3 regions of the Bradyrhizobium sp. McL0615 genome follow, and region 3 is predicted to be linked to each of the others. Evidence: riboswitches for the same ligand, from Rfam matches in the RefSeq annotation. Region 3 holds a riboswitch; each other region holds the start of a gene.
The links. A riboswitch is a leader RNA that binds a small molecule or an ion and turns the genes downstream of it on or off. The one in region 3 is predicted to bind cobalamin.
Positions count from the first base shown of each region.

Region 1: another riboswitch for cobalamin. It lies ahead of ACPPVP_RS06625 (ribonucleoside-diphosphate reductase subunit alpha); the one in region 3 lies ahead of ACPPVP_RS03395 (TonB-dependent receptor).
Region 2: another riboswitch for cobalamin. It lies ahead of metE (5-methyltetrahydropteroyltriglutamate--homocysteine S-methyltransferase); the one in region 3 lies ahead of ACPPVP_RS03395 (TonB-dependent receptor).

Region 1 covers NZ_CP188254.1:1,400,847-1,411,312, reverse strand. Annotated here, with positions in the region: gene pyk (pyruvate kinase) at 1-540, shown strand, start outside; gene ACPPVP_RS06650 (OsmC family protein) at 659-1,084, opposite strand; gene ACPPVP_RS06645 (TetR/AcrR family transcriptional regulator) at 1,170-1,844, opposite strand; gene ACPPVP_RS06640 (sialate O-acetylesterase) at 2,180-3,007, shown strand; gene ACPPVP_RS06635 (glycosyltransferase family 87 protein) at 3,055-4,278, opposite strand; gene ACPPVP_RS06630 (ribonucleotide-diphosphate reductase subunit beta) at 4,590-5,720, opposite strand; gene ACPPVP_RS06625 (ribonucleoside-diphosphate reductase subunit alpha) at 5,747-8,665, opposite strand; cobalamin riboswitch at 8,781-8,997, opposite strand; gene ACPPVP_RS06620 (helix-turn-helix domain-containing protein) at 9,144-9,677, opposite strand; partial or broken gene ACPPVP_RS06615 (ImmA/IrrE family metallo-endopeptidase) at 9,684-10,466, opposite strand, start outside.
Region 2 covers NZ_CP188254.1:1,388,588-1,399,053, reverse strand. Annotated here, with positions in the region: gene ACPPVP_RS06605 (MmgE/PrpD family protein) at 1-421, shown strand, start outside; gene prpC (bifunctional 2-methylcitrate synthase/citrate synthase) at 433-1,605, shown strand; gene prpB (methylisocitrate lyase) at 1,616-2,536, shown strand; cobalamin riboswitch at 2,620-2,821, shown strand; gene metE (5-methyltetrahydropteroyltriglutamate--homocysteine S-methyltransferase) at 2,933-5,278, shown strand; gene ACPPVP_RS06585 (hypothetical protein) at 5,334-5,531, shown strand; gene ACPPVP_RS06580 (Rieske 2Fe-2S domain-containing protein) at 5,539-6,609, shown strand; gene ACPPVP_RS06575 (ABC transporter substrate-binding protein) at 6,606-7,811, opposite strand; gene ACPPVP_RS06570 (DUF2867 domain-containing protein) at 7,967-8,488, opposite strand; gene ftsH (ATP-dependent zinc metalloprotease FtsH) at 8,572-10,466, opposite strand, start outside.
Region 3 covers NZ_CP188254.1:738,759-749,224, reverse strand. Annotated here, with positions in the region: gene ACPPVP_RS03410 (ABC transporter substrate-binding protein) at 1-576, opposite strand, end outside; gene ACPPVP_RS03405 (ABC transporter ATP-binding protein) at 576-1,358, opposite strand; gene ACPPVP_RS03400 (FecCD family ABC transporter permease) at 1,355-2,398, opposite strand; cobalamin riboswitch at 2,534-2,731, shown strand; gene ACPPVP_RS03395 (TonB-dependent receptor) at 2,845-5,115, shown strand; gene ACPPVP_RS03390 (DUF6925 family protein) at 5,240-6,244, shown strand; gene ACPPVP_RS03385 (transcriptional regulator) at 6,359-6,598, shown strand; gene ACPPVP_RS03380 (hypothetical protein) at 6,605-6,895, shown strand; gene ACPPVP_RS03375 (hypothetical protein) at 7,010-7,252, opposite strand; gene ACPPVP_RS03370 (hypothetical protein) at 7,420-7,575, shown strand; gene ACPPVP_RS03365 (hypothetical protein) at 7,678-8,892, opposite strand; gene ACPPVP_RS03360 (MFS transporter) at 9,093-10,331, shown strand; gene ACPPVP_RS03355 (N-acyl-D-amino-acid deacylase family protein) at 10,408-10,466, shown strand, end outside.

The DNA of each region.
Region 1 (10,466 bases), 660 kb from region 3:
TATGAAGGCGCCGACGCCATCATGCTGTCGGCGGAATCCGCCGCCGGCAAATTCCCGGTCGAAGCAGTCTCGACCATGAACCGCATCGGCGAGGAAGTGGAGCGGGATCCGATCTACCGCTCGGTGCTGACGGCGCAGCGGCCCGAGCCTGAAAATACGGTTGGCGATGCGATTGCCGACGCCGCGCGGCAGATTGCCGAGACGCTGGAATTGTCGGCGATCATCTGCTGGACCTCATCCGGCTCGACCGCGATCCGCGTGGCGCGCGAACGGCCGAAGCCGCCGGTAGTGGCGATCACGCCGAACCTCGCGACGGGCCGTAAATTGTCCGTCGTCTGGGGCGTGCATTGCGTGGTAGCCGAAGACGCCCACGACCAGGACGACATGGTCGACCGCGCCGGCTCGATTGCCTTCCGCGACGGTTTTGCCAACGCCGGCCAGCGCGTGATCATCGTCGCCGGCGTGCCGCTCGGCATCGCCGGCACCACCAACATGGTGCGCATCGCCAATGTCGAGCCGGAGGGCGGGGCGAAGAAGTGACGGCGTAGCCGTCATTGGTTCTCACCGTCATTCCGGGGCGCGCGGCACGCGCGAACTACGGTGCGCAATTGCGCACCATAGTTCGATGCTTCGCATCGCGCCGGAATGACGCGGGTAGTTACTGCAGCGTCGCTTCCAGCGTGATCTTCGTGTTCAGAAGTTTCGACACCGGGCAACCGGCCTTGGCCTTACCCGCGAGTTCCTCGAACGTCGCCTTGTTCGTGCCCGGGATCTTCGCATTCAACGTCAGGTGCACGGACGTGATGGCAAAGCCATCGCCCTGTTTTTCCAGCGTGACGTCGGCCTTGGTTTCCATGTGTTCGGCGGTGAGCTTGGCTTCTCCCAAAATCAGCGACAGCGCCATGGTGAAGCAGGCGGCGTGCGCCGCACCGATCAATTCTTCCGGATTGGAGCCGGGCTTGCCTTCGAAGCGGCTAGCGAAGCCGTAAGGGTAATCGTTGAGCGCGCCGCTCTTGGTCGAGATCGCACCCTTGCCGTCCTTGATGCCGCCCTGCCATTTGGCGGATCCTGATGTCGTTGTCATTGTATGCTCCTGATCACGGTTGGACCGTCGATAAGCCGCAGCGTGGCAAATGGTTGCGACAAAGTCGTGTCGGGCGGCGGTGGGTTCAGGCGCCGACCAGCGCTTTCGCCGGCAGCACCGCCTGCACCACCAGACCGCGGGCGCGGGCATCCATGACGCCGACGGCGCGCAGCGCCAGCAAAGTGACGGTCTGCACGGCGTCACGCAGCTTCGCGGAATCATCCAAATTCTCGGGCGCCAGCGGACCGACCAGCGATTCATGCAGCGCGCCGAGCAGCGCGGTGGCGGCGAGCGCCGTATCCTGTGCCGGCAGATGGCCGGCGCGCACCGCGGCGTCGATCCTGGCGGCAATCTCGCCGGAGATTTCGCGACGGCTGGCGAGCCGCGACACCGAGACGTCGACATCGACAGGCTCGGCCAGAATGCCCCAGGCGAGCTTGCGCTGCGACAGCACATGCACGGCAACCGTAGTGACGGCGGCGGCGAGCGCCGACGACGGCCCTGGAGCTGCATCCGCCGCGCGGCGGATCGCCGCCAGTTCGTCGCGCGACACCTCGGCGATCAATTCGGAAATCAGCTCGGCCTTGGAGGGGAAGTAACGATAGACGGTGCCGGCCGCGACATTGGCGCGGACCGCAACCGGGGCGATCTGCACAGCCGCCATGCCGCCCTCGGCTGCGGCGTCCCGCGCCGCCGCCAGGATGGCGCTACGCCGCGCCGCCAGCCGCTTTACGACCTGATGGGTTCGCCGATAGACCATGGCGCGTCTTCCGTCCCTAGCGCGCCCTCGAGCCCCGTGGAGCCTGCCAGAACGCGCACACCTTCAATGTCTTGAGTGATAGGCGCACCTATCGCTTTGAAGAAGTGAACAACTATTCACGCCTGATGACAAGACGGATTTGCAGCATGATTCGAGAAGGATGGACGATAGGGCTTTCCAACCGTTAACAGGCTCTCAACGCTGCCCAGTTAGCATTCGCCGAACGGGCATCCTCAGACTATTTCCCCCGCGCTACCGAGATGTGGCCGGCCCGAATCGGCGAGCGTCATCCAGGCAGACGAGCCTTGAACACCCGCAACCAAGCTGAGCGCCCCTTGAGAACATTTCCCGCGTTGCGCCTCGTCGCGTTCCTGATGGCAGGCGTGCTGGTCGGCACGATTGGCGGCAGGCTGCTGACGGAGTACGCCCGCCAAGCCGAGCTGGCTCGGCTTCCGCCGCCGCCGGTGCGGGTCGAGCGGCCGTGCGGCCCGGTATCCGGCAAGACGGCCATCATCGTCGTGCACGGCCAGAGCAACGCGGCCAATTATGGAAGCGCCCGACATGCAGCACGCGAAGCCGTCGACAATTTCGATCCCGCGAGCGGCAAATGTTTTGCTGCAGCCGACCCGTTGCTGGGCGCCGACGGCATGGGCGGGAGCTTTGCAACGCACCTCGGCGACATCCTGATCCAGGATGGGCGCTATGACCGCGTGATTTTCGTCCCCCTCGCCCGGGGCGGCGCATCGATCGCCTTCTTGAACAACGAAGCCGCGGAGTTGATCACCAACGGCATCGCGAAGCTGAAGCAGGCGGGCCTGACGCCAACGCATATTCTGTTTCAGCAGGGCGAAACGGACGCGGTATCGACGACGACGGCCGAACAATATGCTTCGCAGTTACATCAGCTCGTGAAGCGATTTCGTGCGGCCGGTTTCAATGCGCCGTTCTATCTGTCGCGTAGCACAAAATGCGACTATGTCGGACCTAACAACATTGCGGCGGTACGCGCCGGTCAACTATCCGCGGTCAATGATGCCCTGAACATCCGACCGGGACCGGATACCGACACGATCGGAAATGAAGGCCGCAGTCCGGACGGCTGTCACATGAACGAGGCCGGCACGCTTGCGAATGCCGTTCTGTGGGCGGCGTTCGTCAAATAGCGAGCGTTGATTTCACGCGCGAAGGCGCCGCCGTCGCCTCGCGCCGTTCACGCCCCTGCCGCGACCAGGCTTGGCGCCGGCTCAGGCCGCCACCACGATCCGGCGCGGCGCAGGATCAGCATCGACACGACCAGCGTGGCGCCAAGGCCGGTCGGAATACCCGTGAACATGTAGCAGACGATGAGAGCGACGACGGCGCCGAGCATCGGAAGCTCGTAGGTGTGAAAACCGGTCTTCAGCCCGATGCGGACCAGGAACGCGATCGGGATCGCCAGCACCATCATGTCGTACATGAAGAGATAGGGCGTGGTCAGCAGCGCACCGGCGGCGAGCGCTGCGGCCTTCAAGGTGTACGGCACGCGGCTTCGCCATATCAGCGCCAGCACCACGGCCACGGAGGCGGTGAGGACCCACTGGAATGCCCAACCAAGCGGCTCGCTGCCGCCGAAGTAACGCACCAGCGAGAAGATGCTTTGCAGCTTCCACCATGGGGCCTTGCCTTCGGTCAGGAACGTCTGCGAAAATTTCGGCATCCAGTGGAAGAACGCCAGCCAGCTCTCGATGCCGAAGGCGAGCCAGGAAGCTGTGGCCAGCACGACAGCCGTGACGGCGGCGCTGATGAACACGCGCCAATGCCCGGCCGCGATCAGCGCGATCGGAAACAGCAGCCCGTATTGCGGCTTGTACGTCAACAGCCCGAGGCAGATGCCTGCCAGCACCGGCCGTACCGGGGTCAGATAGAGCGCACCGCCGATCAGTGCCGCGGTAAGGAAGCCGTTCTGCCCGACCAGCGCATTGATGAAGGCCATCGGAATCGCGAGCGCGAGCAGATAGCCGAAGTCGCGGCCGACGATCGCGCGCATCGCGACAAGAAAGGGCAGAAAGCTGACCACGACCCAGCCGATATAGGCGGCCTGATAGGGAAGCTGCGCCAGCAAGGACGCGACGAACAGGAATGGCGGCGGATAGTGCCAGGCAAAATAGCCGACGAAATCCTGGCCGAGTTTCGCGACCTCGACCTGCTTCTGGATGTCCCAGTCATAGGCCTGCGCCGGAAGGCCATCGAGCACCAGGCGGCCCGCCGCCCAGACGTTGACGAAATCGGTCGGGATGCCGAGGCCGTTCGCATCGTAAACCCACCAGTGCGAGAAATACGCCACCCCGCAAAGGGTCAGGTTCGCAACCGCCAGCACCAGGCAGACCCTGACGAGCCACGGCGGAATCGAAATTTGCTCGCCTGCGGTCTTGAAGGTGGAAAGAGAGGCGGTCATGCGCGGTCCTTGCCTGGGCGCGCCCTGTCCCAAAGCGCACGCCCCTAAAGCAATAGACCGGGCCGAATTGAGGAAATCTTAAGTTTTGGCGCGGCAACGGCAGGATTTTTGCGTCGTCCCTGCGAACGGAGAGAAAGGCGATAACCCACAACTCGTCGCCCCTGCGAACGCAGGGGCCCATACGCCGCGGCCGACGGACTGGGCACACTTCGCAGTAGTAGCAGAGCGTCTGCTACCGTGCCTCATTGATGGATCACGCGGTATGGGTCCCTGCGTTCGCAGGGACGACGATCTACAGGTGCAAGCCACCCCTACTCCCAGCTCAGCGCCCCGCCGTTCTGATATTCGATCACCCGCGTCTCGAAAAAGTTCTTCTCCTTCTTCAGGTCCATCGCCTCCGACATCCAGGGAAATGGATTTTCGGTCTCCTCGAACACCCGCGCCAGCCCGAGCTGCGCGCAACGACGGTTGGCGATGAAGTGCATGTAGCTCTCGCACAACGCCGCATTCAAACCGAGGAAGCCGCGCGGCATGGTGTCCCGCCCGTAGGCCGCTTCCAGTTCGGCCGCGTCACGCACCATGGCGCGGACTTCGTCCTGAAAGGCTTTCGTCCACAGATGCGGATTCTCGATCTTGATCTGGTTGATGACGTCGATGCCGAAGTTCAGATGAATCGATTCATCGCGCAGGATGTACTGGTACTGCTCGGCGATGCCGACCATCTTGTTGCGACGGCCGAGCGAGAGGATCTGGGCAAATCCGGTATAGAACCACATGCCCTCGAAGATGACGTAGAAAGCGACGAGATCGCGCAGGAACGCCTGATCCGCTTCAGGCGCGCCGGTCTTGAAATCGGGATCGTCGAGATGCTGGGTGTGCTTCAGCGCCCACGCCGCCTTGTCGGTGATCGAGGGCACCTCGCGGTACATGTTGAACAGCTCGCCCTCGTCGAGGCCAAGGCTTTCGACGATGTACTGGAAGGTATGGGTATGCACGGCCTCCTCGAAGGACTGCCGCAGCAGGTACTGCCGGCATTCCGGATTGGTCAGGTGGCGGTAGATCGCCAGCACGATGTTGTTGGCGACGAGGCTTTCAGACGCCGCGAAGAAGCCGAGGTTGCGCTTGATGGCGCGCCGCTCATCTTCCGTCAGACCGTCGCGCGATTTCCAGAGCGCGATATCGGCCTGCATCGAGACCTCGGTCGGCATCCAGTGATTGTTGCAGCCGGCGAGGTATTTCTCCCACGCCCATTTGTATTTCAGCGGTAGCAATTGATTGACGTCGGCGCGGCAGTTGATCATCCGCTTGTCGTCCACGGACACGCGTCCGCCGCCTCGATCGATGGTGCCGAGGCCGGTTTGATCGGCCGCGACCACGGTTTGCGCCACCAAGGGAGGCGGCATCCGACGCACGGGAGACGCGGGTTCTGACCAGTCGAGCATTGTCGTTTCCTTCTTTTCTTGTCTGCTTACTGGCAGGCTTCGCATTCGGGATTGTCGATGGAACACGCGATTGCGCCGGACAGGTCAGGCGCCGTGATCGCTGATGGCAAGATGATCGGCGCGCCCGCCGACATCACAGGTGCGGCCGCAACGGCGTTGAGCTTGCCGTCGGTGCCCCGGAGCGTGGATTTTTCGACATGCGTCGCGCTGCGCGACCGCAGGTAATAGGTGGTCTTCAGCCCACGGGTCCAGGCCAGCCGATAGAGCGCATCGAGCTTCTTGCCGCTAGGGTTGGCGATATAGAGGTTGAGCGACTGCGACTGGTCGATCCATTTCTGCCGCCGCGAGGCCGCCTCGATCAGCCAGGCGCTGTCGATCTCGAAAGCGGTGGCATAGAGCGCCTTGAGGTCGTCGGGAATGCGATCGATGGCGCCGACGCTGCCGTCGAAATATTTGAGGTCGTTGACCATCACCTCGTCCCACAGCCCGCGCGCCTTGAGGTCGCGCACCAGAAACTCGTTCACGACCGTAAAGTCGCCCGACATGTTGGATTTGACATAGAGGTTCTGGTAGGCGGGCTCGATCGACTGCGCCACGCCGCAGATATTGGAAATGGTCGCCGTCGGCGCGATCGCCATCACGTTCGAGTTGCGCATGCCGGATGATTTGACGCGCTCGCGCAAACGATCCCAGTCAAGCACCGTGCCGCGGTCCATCGCGAGGCCGCCGCGGGCTTCCGCCAGCAGTTCGATCGAATCGATCGGCAGGATACCCCGACTCCACAGCGAGCCGTCGAACGATGGGTAGCGCCCGCGCTCGGCCGCCAGATCGACCGAGGCCGAGATCGCATAGTAGGAAATCATCTCCATGCTGGTATCGGCAAAGGCCACGGCCGCATCGGATGCCATCGCGATCCGCAACGCCTGCAGCGCGTCCTGGAATCCCATCAGCCCGAGACCGACCGGACGGTGCCGCAGGTTGGAGCGGCGCGCTTCCGGGATGGTGTAGAAGTTGATGTCGATGACGTTGTCGAGCATCCGCATCGCAATGGCCACGCTGCGCTGCAGCCGCGGCTCATCCAGCCGCCCTTCCCGCACATGGTTGAGCAGATTGATCGAGCCGAGATTGCAGACGGCGGTCTCGTCGTCGGAGGTATTGAGCGTGATCTCGGTGCAGAGGTTCGAGGAATGGATCACGCCGGCATGGCGCTGCGGCGAGCGCAGATTGCAGGGATCCTTGAACGTGATCCAGGGGTGCCCGGTCTCGAACAGCATGGTCAGCATCTTGCGCCAGAGATCCGTGGCGCGAACCTGCTTGAACACCCGGATTTCACCGCGCGCCGCCTTTGCCTCATACGCCGCATAGCGCTCGGCAAAGGGCTGGCCGTAGAGGTCGTGCAGGTCGGGCGTCTCGTCCGGCGAGAACAGCGTCCATTCGCCATCGGACTCGACGCGCTGCATGAACAGATCAGGCACCCAGTTCGCGGTGTTCATGTCATGGGTGCGGCGGCGGTCGTCGCCGGTGTTCTTGCGCAGATCCAGAAATTCCTCGATGTCGATATGCCAGGTCTCGAGATAGGCGCAGACCGCACCCTTGCGCTTGCCGCCCTGGTTGACCGCGATCGCGGTGTCGTTCGCCACCTTGAGGAACGGCACCACGCCCTGGCTTTCGCCATTGGTGCCCTTGATGTGGGCGCCGAGCCCGCGCACGCGGGTCCAGTCGTTGCCAAGCCCGCCGGAATATTTCGCCAGCAGCGCGTTGTCCTTGACCGACTTGAAGATGCCGTCGAGATCGTCGGCAACGGTGGTGAGGAAGCAGGACGACAATTGCGGCCGCAGCGTTCCCGAATTGAACAGCGTCGGCGTCGAAGCCATGAAGTCGAACGAGGACAGCAGATCGTAGAACTCGATGGCGCGCGCCTCGCGATCGATCTCGCGTTGTGCAAGGCCCATGGCGACGCGCATGAAGAACGCCTGCGGCAGTTCGATGCGGTTGCCGCGTTCGTGCAGGAAATAGCGGTCGTACAGCGTCTGCAGACCCAGGAACTGAAACGCCAGATCGCGCTCCGGCTTCAGCGCCGCGGCGAGCTTCTTCAGGTCGAAGCGCGCCAGATCGGGATCGAGCAGTTCAGCCTTGATGCCGGTCTTGACATAGGCCGGGAAATATTCGCCGTAGCGTACCGCCATATCGGCCTGCGACGCACTGGTCGGCGCACCAAGCACGAACGACAGCACCTCGGTGCGCAGCTTGTCGAGCAACAGCCGTGCGCTGACATAGGCATAGTTCGGCTCCTGCTCCACCAGCGTGCGCGCGGCCATCACCGAGGCCAGCGCCAGCTCGCTCTCGCCGATGCCGTCGTAGAGATTGCGCTGCGTCTCAGTGAGCACGGCAGCGGCGCTGGCGCCCTCGAGCCCGGCGCAGGCTTCCTCGATGATCAGCGTCAGGCGCGCGATATCGAGCGGGACCTGCGCGCCGCTGGCCAGCGTGACGCGCAGCGACGGCTCGCCCGACGCGTGAAGCGCGTTCGCCGCTTCCTGCCCGGCGCGCTGCCGGGTTCGCTCCTCGCGATACAGCACATAGGCGCGCGCCACCTTGTGGTGCTCGCTGCGCATCAGGGCCAGTTCGACCTGGTCCTGCACGTCCTCAATGTGAAAGGTGCGACCCTCGCTCATCCGGCGCGACAGCGCGCCGACGACCTCAGAGGTCAATTGCTCGACGATTTCGTGCACGCGGCGGGAGGCTGCGGCGGTGTGCCCCTCGACCGCGAGGAACGCCTTGGTCATCGCGACCGAAACCTTGCTGGCGTCGAATTTCGAAACCGTGCCGTTGCGGCGAATCACCTGCATCGGCGGCGCGCTGTCCTGCGAGGCCGGCGATTCCGTACGCAACGCGAGAAAGGGAGCGGCTTTGGCTTCGGGAGAAACGAGTTGAGAAGATTGCGACATCGGCAGACCCCGTAGTGTTGTTGGGACTGGATGTCTTGGGGCGACGCTGCATCGGATGCCCGGCGCAAAGCACCGGCACTATTCTGCGAGCGACCGCCGGACACCCCGCCCGTGGACGTTTTTTGCTGTCGCGGCAGGTCTCCTGGCTCGCAGGTCGGCGTCGTCCCCGGTCTTCCCAATGCGTGGCCGCATCAGTGACGTGAAATCGGGAACAACTCACTGCTTACAGTTGCGGGGGCAGCGCCGGACTCTCGCGCGGTCGCGCGATACACCAGCTTCCCTCTTAGCCACCAGCTGTTGAGGTCTGGCGGACCGTGACATCTACATGTGGTAATATTCGCGGGAGAGTGTCAATGGGCCGTTAAGAGCAATGCCCGCTATTCAAGAAAAAATTATCCGGCCGAGGGATGAAAAGCACGAGAAGCTGATTCTTTCTCCGCCTGAAAGACGTTTTCCCCGCTATCCCGGCCGCGCCGGCTCATGACGTCGCATAGGGCGCGAAGCGGGAACGAGTCTCGTCGATTCGCAAGGCACGGCCCACCGGTGGGAACGCGCGCTGCGGACAATCCGGCCGTTCGCAAACCTTGCAGCCCATGCCTATCGGCGTCGCCAGTGACGGATCGATCTTGAGGCCCTGCGAATAGACGATTCGCTCCGCATGGCGAACATCGCATCCCAGCGCGACCGCAAACGTCTTGGCGGGCGCGCCGTAGCCTCCTCGGCCGTGCGATACCGTGCGGGCAACCCAGAGATAGGTTCGCTCATCGGGCATCCGCGCCAGCTGCGTCAGGATACGCCCGGGATTGGCGAAGGCCTCATACACGTTCCACAGCGGACAGGTGCCACCGACCCGCGAAAAATGGAAATCGGTCGCCGACTGGCGCTTCGATATGTTTCCGGCGCGATCGACACGGATGAAGAAGAACGGCACGCCCCGCGCATTGTGGCGCTGCAACGTGCTCAGCCGGTGACAGATGGTTTCAAAGCCGACGCCGAACCGGTGACTGAGCAACTCAATATCGTAGCGGCACCGCTCCGCTTCGGTCAGGAAGTCGGAATAAGGCAGGATCAGCGCGCCGGCGAAATAGTTCGCAAGCCCGATGCGAGCGAGGCCGCGCGCTTCGTCGCTGGTGAGCTTTGCTTGTCGACGATCGACCGGATCGCCTCGTCCAGTTCCAGAATGGCGATCTGCGTCGCGAGCTGAAACGCCTGCTGGCCCGGATCGAGACTCGGCGACAACCGCAGTGTTCGCGTGCGGCCATCGAACAGGCGCTGCGTTCCCGATCCCAGTTCGTCGATCGCATCGATCAGGACTTTTACGCCATGCCGGCTTTCGAGATACGACGCCAGGCCCGGCGTCATTCGTCCGATCGGCAATTCCAGGCGGCCGGCGATCGCTTCCGCCGCGTCGTCGAGCTCGGCAATGTAGTTGTGCTGCAGATAGAAGAAGTCGCGGACTTCCTCGAACGGCGTGGATGGCAGCACCGCCGCCGTGGCCTGACGGTCCTCGCCGAGCCGCGCGGAGATCGCCGCATATTGCTCGGCGGCACGGCGGTATTTGCGGTTGAGATTGACCAGCGCGCGCCCGACCGCCGGCATGTTCTGCGCAAGTTCACGAAGTTCAGCGACGGCGATCGACTCTCCCAGCGAAGGATCCGCCAGCGCCTCGCGAAGGTCCGAAATCAGGCGCGCCTCGTCGCCCTCGGCGAACGCCTGCACGTCAAGGCCGAATACCGAATTGAGCGCCAGCAGCACCGGCACGGTGAGCGGACGCTGATTGTTTTCCAGCTGGTTGAGGTAG
Region 2 (10,466 bases), 650 kb from region 3:
CACGATCGCGCTGTGGCGAAAAATCTCGACGGTCGAAGACCCCGCATGGACCGCCCGCTACCACAGCCACGATCCGAAGGAAAAAGCGTTCGGCGGACGTGTCGTCGTGAAGCTGAAGGGCGGCTCCGTCATCAGCGACGAGATCGCCTTGGCCGATGCACATCCGCTCGGCGCCGGGCCGTTCAAGCGGACAGACTACGTCCGGAAATTCCGCAATTTGGCGGAAGGCGTGATCACCGCGACTGAGCAGGATCGCTTCATCGCAACGGTGGAAAGGCTGGTGTCGCTGAAGGCGGGCGAACTGACCGACCTCACCTTCACGGTCGATCCGAAATTGCTCGGCAGCACATCGACGCACGGAATCTTCGACTGGCGCAACGCCGCCCAGACAGCGGCCCAGCGCGCCGCCGGCAATCGATAGGGGCAATTGAAATGACGGACATCAAGCCTGCGCCCAAGAAGTCAGTCGCGCTTTCCGGCGTGATCGCCGGCGACACCGCGCTGTGCACGGTCGGCCGCACCGGAAACGACCTGCACTATCGCGGCTACGACATTCTCGATGTCGCCGAGACCTGCGAGTTCGAGGAGATCGCGTATCTCTTGGTGCACGGCAGCCTGCCCACGCTGTCGGAACTGCGAAACTACAAGGCAAAGCTGAAGGCGCTGCGGGGGCTACCGCTCGCGGTGCTGCAGACGCTGGAATTGCTGCCCGCTGCCGCGCACCCGATGGATGTCCTGAGAAGTGGCGTCTCCGCGCTCGGCTGCATCCTTCCCGAGGCTCATGATCACAACCAGCCCGGCGCCCGCGACATTGCCGACCGGCTGATGGCCTCGCTCGGATCCATGCTGCTGTACTGGCACCATTATGCCCATCACGGCCGCCGGATCGACGTCGAAACCGACGACGATTCGATCGGTTCGCATTTCCTGCATCTGCTCCACGGCAGGAAGCCCTCACCATCGCACGAGCGCGCGATGCACACATCCCTGATCCTCTACGCCGAGCACGAATACAACGCCTCGACGTTCACCGCGCGCTCGATCGCGGGCACCGGCTCGGATCTCTATTCCGCGGTCACCGGCGCGATCGGTGCTCTGCGCGGGCCGAAGCATGGCGGCGCCAACGAGATCGCCTTCGAAGTGCAGAAGCGCTACGGCGATACGGACGAAGCGGAAGCCGATATCCGCCGCAGGGTCGCGGCCAAGGAGGTCGTGATCGGCTTCGGCCATCCGGTCTATACGATAGCCGACCCGCGCAACAAGGTGATCAAGGAAGTCGCGCGCCGCCTCAGCATCGAAAGCGAAAGCACCCGGATGTTCGAAATCGCCGACCGGATCGAAACGGTGATGGCCGATGCCAAGAAGATGTTCGCCAATCTCGACTGGTTCAGCGCGGTCTCCTACCATGCGATGGGGGTGCCGACCGCGATGTTCACGCCGCTGTTCGTGATATCGAGAACATCAGGATGGGCTGCGCATGTGATGGAACAACGCATCAACAACAAGATCATCCGTCCGGCCGCGAATTATATCGGCCCGGAGAACCTGAAGTTCGTGCCGCTGCATGAGCGCGGCAAAGCGACAATCGCCCCGCGCGCCGCGTAAGGAGACAAGCATGGCATATCTCGTGGGAGCCGACATAGAAGACAAGCCGGCCGGGGCGCGCTTCCGCGACCACCTGGACAGGCCGGGCATTCTCCAGATGCCGGGTACGCATAACGGAATGGCCGCGCTGCAGGCCCGAGACGCCGGTTTTTCCGCGCTCTATCTGTCCGGCGCGGCGGTGACGGCTTCGATGGGCCTGCCGGATCTCGGCATCATCACGATCGAGGAAGTCGCCTTCTTCATCCGCCAGGTGGCGCGCGCCAGCGGCCTGCCTGTGCTGGTGGATGGCGACACCGGCTATGGCGAAGCGCTCAACGTCATGAACATGGTGCGCACCTTCGAGGACGCCGGCGCCGCGGCCGTTCACATCGAGGACCAGCTGCTTCCAAAAAAATGCGGCCATCTCAACGACAAGAAGCTCGCGGATGCGCACGACATGGCGGCCAAGGTCGCCGCCGCCGCCAGGGCGCGGCGTCATCTCTATCTGATCGCGCGAACCGATGCTGCGGCCAGCGAAGGCATGGACGGCGCGGTAGCGCGCGCCAAACTTTATCTGGAGGCAGGAGCGGACGCGATCTTCCCGGAAGCGATGATTTCGCGCGAGATGTTCGAGGAATTCGCCAGGCGCGTTCGCGGCGTTCCGCTGCTGGCAAACATGACCGAGTTCGGCAAGACGCCGTTCTTCACCGCGTCCGAGTTCGAGGCGATGGGTTATCGCATGGTGATCTGGCCGGTGTCGTCGCTCCGCGTCGCCAATAAGGCTCAGCAACATCTGTTCGCGGCGCTCAAGCGCGACGGCGGCACCCACACGATGCTGGACCAGATGCAGACGCGCGCCGAATTGTACGCAACGATCGGGCTGCACGAATACGAGGCGCTCGACGCTTCCATCGTCAAGACCATCGTCCCCGAAGGCATGCCGCAGGCCTGATTGCTTCGCTGGCCCAACGTCGCTCATCCGGATTGATGGGTAGCTGCCCATCGGGGCCCGTATTGACTGGGATTGCCGTTGACCTTAACTGAAGCTGTCGTGGTTCTTCGGGCTCGTTCGGCCCGAAGCTAAGAGGGAAGCCGGTGGAAAGCCGGAGCTGCCCCCGCAACTGTAAGCGGCGAGCTGCTGTCCAACAAAGTCACTGAGACCACGATTGGTTTCGGGAAGGCCGGACAGCAGCATTGACCCGTGAGCCAGGAGACCTGCCTCGACAACATACACGTCCACGGGCGGGGTGTCCCGGTGGTGCGGTTGCGATTCCGCGCGCGCTTCCTGCCGTACGCGGAATCCAGACGTGTCACTTCGGCCTTTGCCCCCAACTTTTGGGGTTAAGCCATGTCTACTTCTTCACTTCCTGTTGCAACGCTCGGAACGCCGCGGATCGGACCCCGCCGCGAACTCAAAATAGCGCTGGAAAGCTTTTGGTCTGGCAAATCCAGCGAACAGGCATTGCGCGACACGGCCATTGGCCTTCGAGCCGCAAACTGGGCGCGTCAAAAGTCGCTTGGCGTCACGGTCATCCCGTCCAACGACTTTTCAATGTACGACCAGGTACTCGACACCAGCGTGATGGTCGGCGCAATACCGGAAGTATATGGCTGGAAAGGTGGCGAGGTCTCGCTTTCCACCTATTTCGCGATGGCGCGCGGCACAGAAGGCACCGGCCATGACGAAAGCTGCGGGCATGCCCATCATGAACACGGGTCGTCGCATGGCGCGCCCGCACAGGAAATGACCAAGTGGTTCGACACCAACTATCACTATATGGTGCCGGAATTCCGCAAAGGGCAAACCTTCAAGCTCTCTTCGCGCAAGCCTATTGAAGAATATGAGGAAGCGAAGAGCCTCGGCTATCAGACGCGCCCGGTTCTGGTCGGTCCGGTCACCTTCCTGAAGCTTGGCAAGAGCTCCGATCCGACGCTCGATCCGCTGTCGCTGCTCGACGCGTTGTTGCCGGTTTATATCGAGGTTCTGCAAGAGCTCGCGAAAAGCGGCGCCGAATGGGTGCAGCTAGATGAACCCTGTTTGGTTCTCGATCTGAACGATACTGCGCGGCAAGCGCTGCAGCGCACCTACGCGGCGTTTGCAAAGGCGTTGCCCTCGCTCAAAATCATGCTGACGACGTATTTTGGCGGGCTCGGCGACAATCTGGAAACCGCATTGGCGCTTCCTGTTGCCGGCCTCCACATCGACCTCATTCGCGCGCCGGACCAACTGAACGACGTCATCTTCCGTGCACCGAAGAATCTGATTGTCTCGCTCGGGGCCATCGATGGCCGCAACGTCTGGCGGGCGAACCTCGCTGCCTCGATTGAACGGCTCAAGCCGGCAATCGCCGAACTGGGCGCCAGCCGGGTCCAGATCGCGCCGTCATGCTCGCTGCTCCACGTTCCGATTGATCTCGAACTGGAAGCCGATCTCGATCCTGACCTGAAAAGCTGGCTTGCATTCTCTGTGCAGAAGATCAGCGAACTCGCCGTGCTCGGCCAGGCGCTCGCCGGCAACAGCGAAAAGGTCGCTGACGCGCTGGCAGCGTCGGCAACCGCAGCCATCGCCCGCGAGACATCGCCAAAGATTCACAGTACGAGCGTTGCCCGGCGCATGGCCGCAATCGACGAAACGATGCGCCGACGTAACAGCATATTCACCAAGCGGGCCGGCGTGCAGCGATCGCGGTTCGCTCTGCCCGCATTCCCCACCACGACGATCGGCTCATTCCCCCAAACCGCCGAGGTTCGCAATGCGCGGGCGGCGCACGGCAAGGGCACGATGAGCGACGCGCAATACGAGCAATTCCTGAAGGAAGAGACGGCGCACGCCGTTCGCTGGCAGGAGGAAATCGGTCTCGACGTGCTTGTGCACGGCGAGTTCGAACGCAACGATATGGTGCAGTATTTCGGTGAGCAGCTGTCAGGCTTCACCTTCACCAAGCACGGTTGGGTGCAGTCCTATGGTTCACGTTACGTCAGGCCACCGATCCTGTTCGGGGACGTCTCTCGTCCCGAGCCAATGACGGTCGAGTGGTGGCGTTACGCCCAGTCCCTGACAAAGAAGCCGATGAAGGCTATGCTCACCGGACCGGTGACCATTTTGAACTGGTCGTTTGTGCGCAACGATATCCCACGCAGCCAGACCTGCCGGCAGATCGCCCTCGCGATCAGGGACGAAGTCATCGACCTCGAAAGGGCCGGAGCGAAAATGATCCAGATCGACGAGGCGGCCTTGCGTGAAGGCCTGCCGCTACGGAAGTCGCAATGGAAAACCTATCTCGACTGGGCCGTCGAGAGCTTCCGCATCTGCTCGAGCGGAGTGGCCGACGAAACCCAGATCCACACCCATATGTGCTACTCTGAGTTCAACGACATCATCGACGCGATCGGCGCCATGGATGCGGACGTGATTTCGATCGAAACGTCGCGCTCCAAGATGGAATTGCTGGACGCCTTCAAGACCTACAAATACCCCAACGAGATCGGGCCCGGTGTCTATGACATCCATTCGCCGCGCGTTCCCGAGGTCAGCGAGATGGCGGAGCTTCTCTCGCTGGCGCGACAACGGCTGACAGATGCGCAACTCTGGATCAATCCGGATTGCGGGCTGAAAACCCGTAAATGGGAAGAGGTCCGCCCGGCTCTCGTCAACATGGTCGCCGCGGCGCGCGAAATGAGGGCCGCATCCTAAGCAAATCCGGAGTGCGCGGCTTTGCCGCGCGCTCCGCCTTGCATCGAGGTCGAACATGCGCTTCTGGATCGAATGTACGAGGTGGGAGACAGGGCAGCCCACGCACATCAATATCGCACTGGTTGGCAGCATGTGGCGCGACGGCGAGCGAACGGTGCTTGCCTTCGTCGGCGGCGATGCCCAGCGCATCGAAGTCACCGAGACGCCCGAAAAGATCATGGCCCTTCATCTTGGCCCGCTGGCAAAGGCATGACGACGCGATGACGGTGAGGCCCGATAACGCATGGTCGGAAGCATCGCTCGATCTTCGCAAGGTCGGCGCGCATCCGGATCACTGGTACCCGGTGGCATGGTCGCGCGAAGTGAAGCCGGGTCGGACATATGCCGCACGGTTTGCGGGCGAGCCGATCGCGCTGGTGCGGCCCAAGGGCGGCGAGGTCTTCGCGCTGGAAGACCGCTGCACACACCGGCAGGTGCCGTTATCGAACGGCGCGGTCGACGGCTGCACCATCCGCTGCTGCTATCATGGCTGGCGCTACGACGCATCCGGCGCTTGCGTCGATGTTCCCTATCTCGGCAAGGGCAAGCTGCCCAACGGTGTCCGCCGCTATCCCTGTTTCGAGCGCGACGGGCTGATCTTCGTGTGGCCGGGCACGTCCCCTGCCGCAGCCCCGCCAGCGCGGATCGGCGCGGCGGCTGACGCGGCCTACAGGACGCGGCTATTCGGCAAGCACGTCGCCTGCCACTATACATTCATGCACGAGAACCTGATGGACATGAACCACCAGTTCCTGCATCGCCGCACCACCGGCAAGGTCGTGCCGCGTTATCTTGGCAGCCGGGCTGGCGAGCGCTGGATGGAAGTCGATTACAGCTTCGCGCGGCCCGGCGAGAAGCCGCCGATCGGCGAGGCCGTCATCGTCGGCAGCTTGCGCGGCCGGGCGCAGGCGGCACGCGATCTCATGACGGTTCGCACCGAGTATCCATTTCAGAGCTTGCGGATGTGGACGCGCGGGGACGAGCCCGTGCTCAGCGTATGGCTGGGCTACACGCCCGTCGACGCAGCCCAGCGCTGTAACCGGACCTTCGTTGTGCTGTCGGTGCGCAGGCCCCGAATTCCCGGTCTGCTCGACCTGGCCTGGCCGGTGCTGGCCTGGTTTACCAACCGGGTCTTCGCGGAGGATTGCGAGATCGTCGAGATGGAACAGGCCGCTCATGACGCGCAAGGCGCCGACTGGAATCAGGAAGTGTTTCCGCCGATCCGCGCGCTGCGAAAACTGTTGCGCGAATGCGGCGAGCCGCTTGCCGCCCCGCGGGCAATTCTCCTCTAGTTCCCTGTCAGCAACTCGCCAAAACGCTCCCACGTCTTGCCGTTGAAGCGCATGAACTGCATCTGGTCGACCGGCACGTGGTCGGCGGGCCCGGTATTGACCTTGATGCCGGGCAATAGCATCGGCAGTTCAAGGTCCTTGATCGAATAGGCCTGCTTCAAAATGTTCTCGGTCGACAGGTCGTTACCGCAGGCCTTCAGCACGGCCTCCAGCGCCATCGCGCTGTTATAGGCGTTGACGTAGTTGGTGTCGTGCAGGTCGCCGTCGGGAACGTATTTGGTCATGAATTCCCGCCAGCCCTTGACGCCGGGATCATCCTTCCAGGCGGGATCGTCGGGATCCTTGACATAGGCGGTGGAGAGAATTCCGGTTCCGGCCTCAACGCCCGCTGGCTCCATCACGGTCGAAATCCACACCGCAACGTTGGAGAGGAACGTCATCGGCCGCCAGCCGATCTCGAACGCCTTGCGGATCGATTGCGCGGCGAACTTTGGCGTCGCTGCGATCACGAACACATCCGCGCCGGACGCTTTGAGCTTCACGATCTGGGAGTCGATGGTCGGATCGGAAATTTCGTAGGTCGCCCCCGTCACGACCGAATCATATTTGTCGCCGAGCACGTCCTTCAGCCCCGCTAGATAATCGCGGCCAAAATCGTCGTTCTGTGAAATCACCGCGAATTTGGCGCTCGGGTTTTTGGAAAGCGCGTAGCGCGCATAGAGCCGCGCCTCGTAGCGGAACGGCGCCTGCACGCCGACGGTGGCCTGCGGAAATTGCGCGATGTCGGCGAATTTCGAGGCGCCGGAGGCCAGGAACAGTTGCGGGATGTTCTTGCTCTGCAGATATTTCGCGATCGCGGTGTTATGGGCGGTGCCGATCGAGGAGAAGATCAGCGCGACCTCGTCGCTCTCGACCAGCCGCCGCGTCTGTTCCACCGTCTTCGGCGGCGCGTAGCTGTCGTCGAGCGAGATCAGGTTGATCTTGCGGCCATTGATGCCACCGCGCTCATTGACCATCTTGAAATAGCCGACCTCGCCCTTGCCGAGCGCGCCGAACGCCGACACCGGCCCGCTATAGGGCATGGTCTGGCCAATCTTGATTTCGGTCGTGGTGACGCCGCGCATTTCGGCCGACATCGCGGCGGCAGGCAGCATCAGACAAGCGACGGCGCCCAGCGCGCCAACCCCCGTGACGAAACGCATCGGCTTCCCTCCCCCTGTGTCGTCAGCCGCGCCCAAGGGCGCGCGGAGCGGCCGGTATTTTGTTCCGGCGGGTGAAACATGCCATGACGCCCCGACGGACGCCAACCCTAATCATGGAGGTTCGGAGGCAAGAGATCAGCGGCTTCGACCGCTGCTCATAGCCGCTTCGCCACCACCGCATTGGCCAGCAGCGACTGAACGCCCTTCCGGTGGAACGGCACGATAAAGAACAGATAGATTTTGCCGGCAGGGTTATGCACCGAGCAGATCGTCGAGACGACGACGCTCTCCGCATTGCCATCCACCAGCCGGAGCACCGAGAGCCTGAAGTCGAGATGCTTGTTGTTACGGCCCGCGACGATCTCATTATCGCCAATGAAGAAAATTGGCCACGGACCGATCTTGTCGCCAACGCTGTAGCTCGTGCGCATCGCAGGTTTGAGAATTTCGGCGACAGTGGGCGCTTCCAGCCCAAAGCACCTGGCAATTACGTTGCGTGTGATCAACAGCGCTTTCATCCAGCGCGGCGTATGGCCGAACAGCGCAAAGAAGATTTCGACGATTGTCAGTCCCCGACGCGCCAGCGGCACGCGGTATGAATCGTGAAAATAGGCTTTGCTGATCGCGTCCCTGCCGAGCGCGCTCGCAGGCGGAAGTTCGCATTCGACTACGTGCATGCCGAACTCCTTTAGAACCGAGCAACCAAAAAGAACGGGCGCATGATGCGCCCGTTCCTAACTCAGTCCGATAACAACCCGGCTCACGCCTGCGGCTGCGGCTCCAGGCCGGGGTCCGGATCGGGACGCGGGCGCGGCTTGCCGGCGGGCGGCACGGCGGAGGCACGCGGCGTGCTCGGCTCCAGCACCGACTCGCGGTTGGGCTTCTTGCCGTTGAGCAGGTCCTGAATCTCGTCGCCGCTCAGCGTCTCGAACTCGAGCAGGCCCTTCGCCAGCGTTTCGAGGTCCTGGCGCTTCTCGGTGAGGATTCGCGTGGCTTCGTTGTAGCCCTCTTCGACAAAGCGCCGGATCTCGGTGTCGATCTTCTGAACCGTGGCTTCCGACGCGTTCTGGGTGCGGGATACCGACATGCCCAGGAACACCTCGTCCTGGTTTTCGCCATAGGACACGGTGCCAAGGGCTTCGGACAGACCCCAGCGCGTTACCATCATGCGCGCCAGGCGCGTTGCTTGCTCGATATCGGAAGAGGCGCCGGAGGTAACCTTCTCCTTGCCGAAGACCAGTTCTTCCGCAACACGGCCGCCCATCATGATCGCCAGCCGCGACGTCATCTGCTCGAGCGACATCGACAGCTTGTCGCGCTCGGGCAGCTGCATCACCATGCCGAGCGCACGACCGCGCGGAATGATCGTGGCCTTGTGGATCGGATCGGTCGCGACGACGTTGAGGCCGACGATGGCGTGACCGCCCTCGTGATAGGCCGTCAGCAGCTTCTCTTCCTCGGTCATGACCAGCGACTTGCGCTCGGCACCCATCATCACCTTGTCTTTGGCTTCCTCGAACTCGGCCTGGGTCACCATCCGCTTGTTGCGGCGGGCGGCGGTCAAGGCGGCCTCGTTGACGAGGTTCATCAGGTCGGCGCCGGAGAAGCCCGGGGTGCCGCGCGCGATGGTCTTGAGGTTGATATCCGGTGCCAGCGGCACCTTGCGAACGTGAACCTTGAGGATCTGCTCGCGGCCGACGACATCCGGGTTCGGCACCACGACCTGGCGATCGAAGCGGCCGGGACGCAGCAGCGCGGGATCGAGCACGTCGGGACGGTTGGTCGCCGCGATCAGGATCACGCCTTCATTGGCCTCGAAGCCGTCCATCTCGACCAGCAACTGGTTGAGCGTCTGTTCGCGCTCGTCATTGCCGCCGCCCAAACCTGCGCCGCGATGACGGCCGACCGCATCGATTTCGTCGATGAAGATGATGCAGGGCGCGTTCTTCTTGGCCTGCTCGAACATGTCGCGCACACGGCTTGCACCGACGCCGACGAACATTTCGACGAAGTCCGAACCCGAGATGGTGAAGAACGGCACGTTGGCTTCGCCCGCGACCGCACGCGCGATCAGGGTCTTGCCGGTGCCGGGCGGACCGACCAGCAGCACGCCGCGCGGAATCCGTCCACCGAGGCGCTGGAATTTGCCGGGATCGCGCAGGAACTCGACGATCTCCTGCAGGTCCTGCTTGGCCTCGTCGACGCCAGCGACGTCCTCGAAGGTGACACGGCCATGGGCCTCCGTCAGCATCTTGGCGCGCGACTTGCCGAAGCCCATCGCCTTGCCGGCGCCGCCCTGCATCTGGCGCGACAGGAAGATCCACACGCCGATCAGCGCGATGAAGGGCAGCCAGGAGACGAGCAGCGAGACGAACCACGGCACGTTGTCGCCGGGTGGCTTCGCGGTGATCGAGACCTTGCCATCATACAGACGCTTCACCAGCGTCGGATCGTTCGGCGCATAGGTCTGGAACGAGGAGCCGTTGGTGAAGGTGCCGTGGATGTCCGGCCCCTGGATTACGACGTCGCGAACGCGGTTCTGGTCGACCTCGCTCAACAGCTGCGAAAACGAGATGTCCTGCGAAGACGTGCGCTGACCCGGATTCTGGAAGAGCGTGAACAATGCCAATAGCAACAAGACAATGATGACCCAGA
Region 3 (10,466 bases):
GGCCGCGCTGCGCAGGCCGGTTTCGCGGAGTAGCGAATCGACAAAGCTGTCGCTGCCTGCGACCCAGCCGCGCCGCGACAATGGCAGCACGCGATAATGCTGTTCCGAGACCGCGCGGCGGGCGCGCGCCAGCGCCGCATCGAGCCGCGCGATTTCCGCAGCCGCGCGATCGGGATGTCCGGTGATGTCGCCGGCTTCGCGGATCTGCTGCCGCGCTTCGTCGAGGGTTTGCGGCACGGCGAGTTCGGCAAGATGAAGTCCCTTGGCCTTCAACAGCTCCCGCGTCGAGCGCTTGTCAAACGCGCTGGCGACGACGATGTCGGGCCGGATCAGCAACACGTCCTCAGCGCCTCCCGACAGCACGGGATAACGGCTGATGTCGCCCGCCTGCGATTGCCAGCCGTCTCGCGAAAACCGGCTCAATCCAAGAATCTGTTCGGGGTCGGCCAGCGCCAGCACCAATTGGTCGGTGCAGACATTCATCGACACCAGGCGCGGCAGATTGGCAGCCGATGCGCCGCTGCCCGGCAACGCAAGCACCATCATCGCGGCCCAAAATGCCAGCCGCCGTCGCATCAGATATCCGCCCACGGCACGATGACCGCCTCGCGCTGGAATTCCGCGCGATAGGCCGATATCCTGAACACGTCAGCCATCACCTGCTCGGACAGTGCCTCTGCCGGCGCGCCCTGTGACACCAGCCGGCCTTCGCGCAGCACCAGGACATGGTCAGCAAACCGCGCCGCGAGCCCGAGATCGTGGGTCACGACGATGACGAGCACGCCCTTGTCGGCGGTTGCGCGCAGATTCTTCATGACGTCGATCTGGTGTCGCGGGTCGAGCGAGGCGGTCGGCTCGTCAGCCAGGATGACCGGCGCCTCCACCGCCAACGCGCGCGCCAGCGCGACGCGGCTGCGCTCGCCGCCGGACAATTCGGTGACGCGGCGATCGCTGAACTCGATGACGTCGACCGCCTGCATCGCTCGCAACACCGCCTCCACATCTCTGGGCGACAACCGCGCCGGATCGGTGGCGCCATGCGGATAGCGGCCGAGCGCCACGATATCGCGCGCCGGCAGTGGCCAGTGCACCACGTGCCCCTGCGGCAGGTAGCCGAAGCGCTTTGCCCGCTCGCGCAGCGGCAGCGACGACAGCCTCTGGCCGCCGACCTCGATCTCGCCTTCGGACGGGATCAATCCCGCCAGCGCCCGCAACAGCGTGGTCTTGCCGGCGCCGTTCGGTCCGACCAGCGCCACCAGGTGTCCCGGCGACAGCGCCAGCGAGACCTCTTTCAGCACGACGCGGCCGGCGAGCCGCACGCCGAGCCCCTTTGCGGTCAGAAGCGCTTGCTCGCTCATGCGACGCCTCCGCCGAGCGCGCGGCGCTCGCGCATGATCAGATAGAGGAAGAACGGTACGCCGATGATCGAGGTCAGCACGCCGACCTTGATGTCCGATGTCGAGGGAATGATGCGCACCGCGATATCGGCTGCCAGCAGCAGCGCGGAACCGGCGAGCGCGCTTGGCAGCAAAAGCCTCCCCGGATCATGGCCGATCAAGGGGCGCATCAGATGCGGCGCAACCAGCCCGATGAAGCCGATGGTGCCGGTGACAGCAACCGCGCCGCCGACGCCGAGCGCCACGCCCGAAATGACGAACAGCCGCAACCGTCCGACATCGACGCCGAGGCTTTGCGCGGTTTCCTCGCCGAGGCTCAGCGCGCGAAAGGCATGGCGCTGGCTGAACAGCATGATCGCGCCGGCAATGATGAAGGGAAATGCCAGCATGACATGCTGAAAGCTGCGGTCCTCCAGCGAGCCGAGCAGCCAGAACGCGATCTCCAGCACCACGAAGGGATTGCTGGAGAGGTTCATCACCAGCGCGGTGGCGGCCCCCGCAAAGCTCGAAATCGCAAGGCCTGAGAGAATGAGGATCAAAAGCCCCGCATTGCGTCCCGCAATAGACAGCAGCGCGAACACGGATACGAACGCGGCACAGATCGCTGCAACCGGCAGTGCGTAGGAGCGCACGTCGGCCAGCCCCAGCGCGATCACCAGCACCGCGCCGAACGCGGCTGATTGCGGCGCGCCGAACAGCGAGGGCGAGGCCAGCGGGTTGCGCAGCAGGCCTTGCAGCGATGCGCCTGATAGCCCGAGGATGGCGCCGATCGCCAGCGCCAGCAGCGTGCGCGGCAGGCGGATTTCCCGCACGATCACCTGCGACACGTCGCTGCCGCCGCCGAACAGGGCCTCCGCCACCGAAAGCGGCGACAACCGCACCGGCCCGATGCCGAGCGAGATCAGCATCAGCAGCACAACAAGGACAGAAAGCGCCGCCACAGCCCCGATCCTGCGGCGCGCGGCATCCTCGTTGGTTATGGCAACAGTCTCGACACTCATCGATCGTCCTAAAGCAGTTTTGCCCGCTCCGGTACAGGAGCTCAAGCGGCGGTGCTCATGCGGCAAAAATAGCGCACTCGTCCAGTGAGGATCGCAAGCGCGCCCAAGGCGGATTGACTCGAACTTTGCCAAACTTCTACCATAGTTCCTGACGGTTCCCGTTTGGGGATCAAAAGGGAATGCGGTGCGGGGAAGTCCCCCAATTCCGCGGCTGCCCCCGCAACTGTAAGCGGCGAATCCTTCGTCATACGCCACTGGGAATCTCGGTCCTGGGAAGGCGACGAAGGGTAGCGACCCGCGAGCCAGGAGACCTGCCGTCAGCCGTGGTCACACGCGAAGATGTCGGTCGGGGAGTACAGGCATTAGCTTCACTGGGTTCGCGCAAGCGGGATGGTGAGACTTGGTTCGCTGTGACGTGCCACTGACGTCATACCGAGGTTAAGTCCATGTCTTCCACTACCGCCACGCGGCAGCGCCGCTTCTGGCTCACTTCCAGTTTCCTGGTGCCCTTCGTATCGCTTGGCATTTCCGACGCGCAGGCGCAGCAGACGTCATCCGAGCAATTGCCGCCGATCGAGGTCACCTCCCCCACCGATCCGAACAAGACCCGCGCCCGGCCGCTCGACAATGACGGTAGCGGCACCACGACTCGTTCGGCGCGGACAGCGCGACCGGAGCGTGGTGCTGGCACCGGAGCCTCCGATGGCACAAGTCCGGGTACGGCTGAGGCCGGCGGAACAGGCACCGGCGTGCGACAATTCAACGGCATCGTCGGCGCGTCTTCGACTGTGATCACGGCGCAGGACATTGCCCATTCGCCCTCGTACAATCTGCCTGACATTCTGGCGCAGGTACCCGGCGTGCAGCTCACCACGCTGTACGGCATTACGGCAAATGGCGCGCGGACTTCCGTCGACCTGCGCGGCTTCGGCGCCTTTGCGACCTCGAATACCCTGATCCTGGTCAACGGCCGCCGGCTCAACGACGTCGACATGGCGCAGGTCGATCTGTCGACCATTCCGCTTCAGTCGATCGAGCGCATCGAGATCACGCGCGGCAACAGCGGCGCGGTGCTCTACGGCGACAACGCGATCGGTGGCGTTATCAATATCGTTCTGAAAAGCGGGGTCGGCGGCCCGCCGGTGTCGATGCGGGCCGAGGCCGGTGTCGGCTCGTTAAACACGCGCCTCGCAAATGTATCGGCAGCGACCAATTACGGTCCGTGGTCGACCTCGTTCTACGGCAACGCCATCAAGTCCGACGGTTATCGCGACAACAACGCGCTGGACCAGAAGAACGGCGTCGGCAACCTCAACTACACGACGCCCGACCTCAAGGCATTCCTCACCGTCACCGGCGACGACCAGAAGCTCGGCTTCCCCGGCGGTCGGACGGTCGATCCCTCGATCGGGCTCAACCAGCTCGTCACCAACCGCCAAGGCACCAACACGCCGTTCGACTATGGCAACCAGCAGGGCGCCAGCGCGACCGCCGGCTTCACCAAGACCATCATCGACGGCGTCGACCTGATCGTGGATGGGGGTGTGCGTGACAAGAAATCGCAGGGCGGTTTCTTCGGCACGCTGCCGACCATTCCCTTCAACTATGTCGACAGCCACCTGCAGACCTGGTCGATCACGCCGCGCCTCAGCATCAAGAATTCCCTGTTCGGCGTGCCGTCGCAGATCCTGACCGGCATCGATTATTACGATGCTGCCTTCAACTCAGACCGGCCGCTGTTCAAGGGCGCGCAGCCGATTCACGTCTACGACCTGTCGCAGCAATCGCTGGCCGGATACTGGCAACACACGGTCGGGCTATTGCCGACCACCGACTTCTCCTATGGCGCCCGGGTTCAGAACACGTGGCTCAGCGCGCGTGATCGTCTGAATCTCACCGCACCCGGCATCTTCGGTTTCGAAAGCCAGGCGCTCCCGCTCGACAGCAGCGAGACCAACTACGCGTTGCATGTGGGTCTCGAACATCGTTTCAACGACGTGTTCTCGGTATTCGGCCGCGCCGCGCGCGCGTTCCGCACGCCGAATGTCGAGGAACGCGTGGCCTCCGGACCCTTGCTGCCGTTTGCGCCCTTCCCGGGACCGCCCCAGGATTTCAAGCTGAAGACCCAGACCTCGCACGACATCGAGGGCGGCTTCCGCGTCAAGGCCGGCGCGTTCCAGATGCAATCGAGCATCTACGGCATGGATCTTGAGAATGAGATCCATTTCATCCCGGCGCTGTTCTACAACGTCAACCTCGATCCGACCCGGCGTTACGGCTCGGAGACCAGCGCGTCGCTCCGCGTCAGCGACACCGTGCTGCTTCGCGGCGGCATCGCCTATACCCGCGCCGTGTTTCGCGAAGGGGAGTTCGAAGGCAAGGATGTGCCGCTGGTGTCGCACTACACCGCGAGCGGCGGCGTGACCTGGAACATCTGGCAGAACTACCTGGTATTCGATGCTACGGTGCGCGCCTGGAGCGAACGCATCATGGATAATGATCAGGCGAACACTCAAGGCCGCATTCCAGCGAGTGCAACCGTCGATCTGAAACTGAGCGGCGCCTACGATCGCTTTTTCTGGTCGATCAGCGCCAACAACCTGTTCGATGCGCAGTACTACGACTACGCCATCGCCAGTTCGTTCACGCCCGGCCGCTTCGCGGCCTATCCGCTGCCCGGACGCACCTACATGGTGAGGGCCGGCGCGACATTCTGACCGCAATAGCCGGTTCGGCCTTCGACCGGCCGGCTTGTCCTGACCTGACAAGACGGTATTCTCCCTGGCATTGCCGGGGAGAATGCTTTTTCATGCCTGAATCGCTTCCATTTCGCGGGCCGCGATGACCGCCGCAGCCATCGATCTCTTGCAGCGGGAAATATCCAACCCCGATACGCAATGGAGCCTCGGCACCTTCGGCGCCATCGCCGAATTTTCACGCGCCCCCGACGAGCCGGTGCGGCTCGTGCAGTCGGCGAAAGCCGTTTCGGCGGTGACGACGCGCGGCGGCATTGCCCTCAAACCTGATCCCGCTATCCGCCCCTTCGCGTCGGAGGGCATTACCAAAACCGGATGGAATCAGCGGATCGCGCTTTGCCTGCCGCGCGATGATTGCGCCATGAACCAGCGCGTCGCGCTGACGGAGATCGGCCCCGATCGTCAGGCGCCGCGCGAGGAAGATCGCGAAGACATCCTGTTCGATCTCGGTCTCGGCGCGCTGCAGGCGGATTTCTGTGTCCGCATCGGCGATCACGGGCTCGCCGCGCGGCTACGCGAACATACCGGCCGCAGCCTGTTCGAGCCCGGCAATCCTGCCATGGCAATGATCCTCGCAGCCAACCCGCACCGCGTCTTCGTCAGCCGGCTCGGCCGCATCGAGGTCTATCAGCCGATCCCGCCGCCGTCGGGCAAGAGCCCGGAGGGACCGCACACGCACGTGCTGCCACGGCTGCTGCAAAGCCGGCGAACCCATCCGGCGACCGAACCGGTGCCTCAGGGGTGGATTCCCTGCGCGCATCTCTATCCGCCGCATCCGGCGCGGAACGGGCTGGGTGGTGCCCGGCCGTTCGACGCAACGCACCATAATGCCTTTCAGCGAATGATGGCCGCCTGCGGCGATCCCGCGGCCCTTGCGACCAAGCGGCGGGTGGTCGATGCGGTGCTAGCCGGCGAGCCGCCCACAGCGATGGCCGGCGACCGCCACGGCCGGATCAGCGTCCGCATCGCATTGCGGCAGATGCGGTCGCAGGGACATGCGTCGGCGGCGCTGACCGCCTGGCTTGTGAGCTTGGATTCTGCGGCCCCAGACGAGGCCGACGACGAAGCGGCCCTTCACCAAGAAGGCTGATTTGACAAGAAAGTGGGGCTTTTTCGACCGAAAATAACATCCTCAGGGCCCCGATCCGTGGTAAACCGCCCCAAAGCCGCTCGACGATATCTGTCGTGATTTCAGAGGTATGACATGGACGATGAGCCGAAGAGCGCCGCGGAACTGAAGGAAATCAGGCTGAACCGCAAGCGCACCCAGGAAGTCGAAGGCATCAAGGCGATGGCCGAGATCGCGGCCGCCGATGTCGCGATCCGGAAGCGGACCGAGAAGCTGCGCGCTCTGCGTCTGGCGAAGGAAGCAGCCGACCGTGAAAACCCACCGGAACCGGCGGTCAAAAGCAAGGCCAAGACCAAGGCCGCGAAAAAAGGCTGAGCTGAAATGACGAAAGAGGATCGTGATCGCGCCCAGGCACGCGCCGACAAAGTGGCAAGGGCGGCGCAAGACGCGAGGTCCGGCAAGGCCGAACGCGACGCCAGCACCAAGGCTGTTCTCGACAATATGGCCAAGCTGAAGGCGTTGCGGCTCGCGCGCGAGGCAACCGAGCCGCAGCGTGCTCCTGCCGCGAAAGCCGCAAAGAAGGCCTCCGCCGGCACCAAGCGGTCGAACGAGAAGCCGGTGGCGTTGTCCGACTGGCTGGCGAGCCAGCTGAACGGTGGACGGCGAACCTGAGGCGGGACTCTCAAGACAGGACTCTTACAGGTGTCTCATCATCCCCGCGTGCGAAGCGCGTCGTCGCGCGCGATGTCCCGGCCATGACGAAAGCAAAGTCAGATATCGGCAGCGTTACGCCGGTCCCGGCCAATCGATCATCGAACGGGTCTTGTTCTCGGCGTCGTAGACCTGCACCTGAAGCATCTGAAACTTGTTCTTCAAGGCCATGCCCGCCTCTTCGGCGGCCTCGACCGTTTCGTGATGCGATTTGAAATGACCGTCCACCACCAGCGAGTAGCCGGTGGTCGGTGCCTTGTCAGCGCGGATGATTTTGCGCGGCTGCGGTTCTTCCGCCGCAGGGCGGGGCTTTTTCATGCTGGCTCCGTGTGAAAGCCCTTTTGGACTGAGCGCCGCAAAAAGGGCAGGAAAGTTCTTGTGACCGGCGCTAACATGCCGGCCAAACTCGATCTGATTGAGATCATGCGGATACTCCGAATCGGCATGCAGAGCAACGTCGATTCATCCGACGAAGAAGGTATCACATGGGCGGAACCGGCAGGAAAAACCAGCCTCCAAAACCGGCGAACGACAAACCGAAGAAGCCGGAGCGCGCGCCGGTCGAGGATGAAGAGTACGAGGACGGCGACATCGCCACGCCGAAGCGCGACAGCCACGGCAATGATGATGAGCCGTTGTAGTGGGGCACACAACTCGTAGGGTGGGCAAGGCGAAGCGTGCCCACCATCGGTATCGCGGTTGAGGATCGATGGTGGGCACGTCGCTTCGCGCCTTTGCCCACCCTACGACTCCAAACCCTCAATCGCACGAATGCTCGTCAGATCGAGCAGGTGTGCACCAAAACCGCTGCGCGCAAGTTTGATCGCCGACTTCGGCGAAGCCAGCAGCAATGCCGCCGTCACCGCAAGCGGCACCGCGCTGATCCAGTCTGATCGCACCGGCGTGAGTTCTTCGGTACTGCCGGCATAAGGCTCGCGCTTCGCAAACAGGCGAACGCATTCCCTGGCAATATCGCGGCGCGTGCCGCCGCCCGCCGCGCATCCGAGCAGCGCCTGCACCGCCAGACGCGTGAGCACACCCTCGCGTCCCTCGGGCAACGCCGCCGGCGTCGCGCCCTGCGAGATCAGAAGCAGGAACCTGACCAGATCGACGCCGGAGCGATATGCGTTGAAAGGCTCGACCAGGCGCGGATTGCAATCGATCAGCAACGGCGCGCCGCCATCATCAGGCATGATGTAGTCGATCGACAGCGCACCGTGCCAATCGAGCGCCTGTCCGACCTTTTCGGGATGCGCGCGAACGACAGGCCGCTTCACGCTCTGCTTGATCGCTTCGCCGCCGCCCACGCCGGGCATCACCTGCCGATAGGCATGAAAGCCGATCATCTGGCCGCGGCAAAACACCGACTGCGCCTTCTCGGTCGTGCCCGCAACAAGATCTTGCAAGAGGACCTCATCGGCGAATGCGGCGGCGCCGAGATCGTGCAGCGCGCCTTCGAGATCGGCGGCGCTGCGTATGAACCAGATGCCGTGGCTTGCGGTGCCGACCGAAGTCTTGACGACGGCAGGAAATCGGACGGCCTCACGCAATTGCTGCGCCGACCTCACGATCTGCGTCGGTGGCTGCGGCAGTCCCAACCGATCAAGCAGCCGGCTGAATCCCGCCTTGCTGTGCGCGGTGCGATAGCTCTCGAAGCTTGGCAGCGCGAGACCGGCACGGCCTTCGATGCGCGGCTTCGCCCGGGCAAACAAAAATCCCTGCTCATGCGTCGGCAGCAACACATCGAATTTCTCGTCGGCCAGCCGCTGCTCGATGTAGGCCAGATAGCCGGCAGGGTCATCCCGCAGTCCGGGGCAGCGGTGAAATTTCCCGACCAGCCACGAGAACCGCGCTAGGCACCAGGGCGAGGGATCGCAGAACTCGGCGTGATGGCCCGACAAGCCAAGAAGCGTGATGGCCTCGCGGGCCGAGGTGCTGGAACCCTCGGAAACAAGCACGCGGAGCGGTTTTAGGGGACCATGTCCGATCATTGCCGTGCCGGCGCACCTTTATCTTCCCCGATCCAATGACGCATTTTGCGCGGTCCTGCCCTCCGCAGGGGCAGCCATGCAGCTCTATTCATGGACAAATAACGTCTAGCCACTATTTTCACCTGCGCCCTGCCGGGCCGTAAAGACTACGGGATTTTTGAGCTGACATGGTCGACATTCTAGCCGCACCGCAACAATCCAGGACGGATACCTCGCTGCGTACGCTGGCTGCGATTTCGGTCGCCCATTGGGTCAGCCATTTCCATCTCTTCGTGCTGCCGATGCTGTTTCCGTTCCTTAAAGAACAACTCGGCGTCGGCTATATCGAGCTCGGTTTTGCGCTGACCATATTCGGCGTCGTCTCCGGCCTGACGCAGGCGCCGATCGGCTATCTCGCCGACCATATCGGCGCGCGAAAAGTGCTGCTGATCGGCCTCACTGTCGGCGGCCTGGCGCTGATCATGCTCGGCCTGCATCTGAGCTACGTCTCGCTGATCGTTTGCGCCGCGTTGCTTGGGCTGGCCAACAGCGTCTATCACCCGTGCGATTATGCGATTCTGTCGACGCATATGGATGAAGCGCGGATGGGCCGCGCGTTTTCGATTCACACCTTTGCGGGCTTCCTCGGCGGCGCGGTGGCGCCCGCGATCATGGCCGCGCTCGTCGCATCGGTCGGAGGCCTCGGTGCCCTGATCGTGGCCGGCGCGGTCGGTCCCGCGGTTGCGCTGGCATTGATGGTCGCAGGCATTCCCGATGCCAGCTCGGCTGATCGCAAGCAAGACGGCGCCGCTACTCCGAAGCAAAGCGTCATCACGCCCGCGATCATCATGCTGACGTTCTTCTTCATGCTGCTCGGCCTCTCCAATGCGGGCATCAGCAATTTCGGCGTCGTCGCGCTGATGAGCGGCTATGGCGCGACCTTCTCGGCCGCCAATATCGCGCTGACGGCGTTTCTCGGCGCAAGTGCCGCCGGCGTGCTGGCTGGCGGCTATTTGGCCGACCGCACCAAGCGCCACGGGCAGGTTGCCGCGGCCAGCTTCGGGATCAACGCGGTCATCATGCTGGTGATTGCGACGACCACGCTGCCGTCCGTTGTGCTGACCGCGGCGATGGGTATGGCCGGGTTCCTCGGTGGCGTGATCGCGCCTTCCCGCGACATGCTGGTGCGCAACGCCGCACCTCCGGGCGCGGCAGGCCGCGCCTTCGGCATCGTCTCCACCGGCTTCAATTTCAGCGGCATTCTCAGCCCATTGTTGTTCGGCTGGATCATGGACCAGCACATGCCGCATTGGGTGTTCGGCGCCTCCGTCGCCTTCATGGTCATGACGGTGCTGCTGGCGCTCGTGACCGACCGCAAGCCGCAAGACCGGTCAGACGGCCCGGTCAAGGGCATAATGCATTCCTGAGCCTCAATCCCGGCGGTTGACTGCATCCGAGGACATCGGATGATGCAGCAACAAGATCAGACACGGGATGGAAGCCATGACCTCGACCCCCGACCTCGTGATCCGCGGCGGTACCGTTGCCGATGGCAAGGGTGG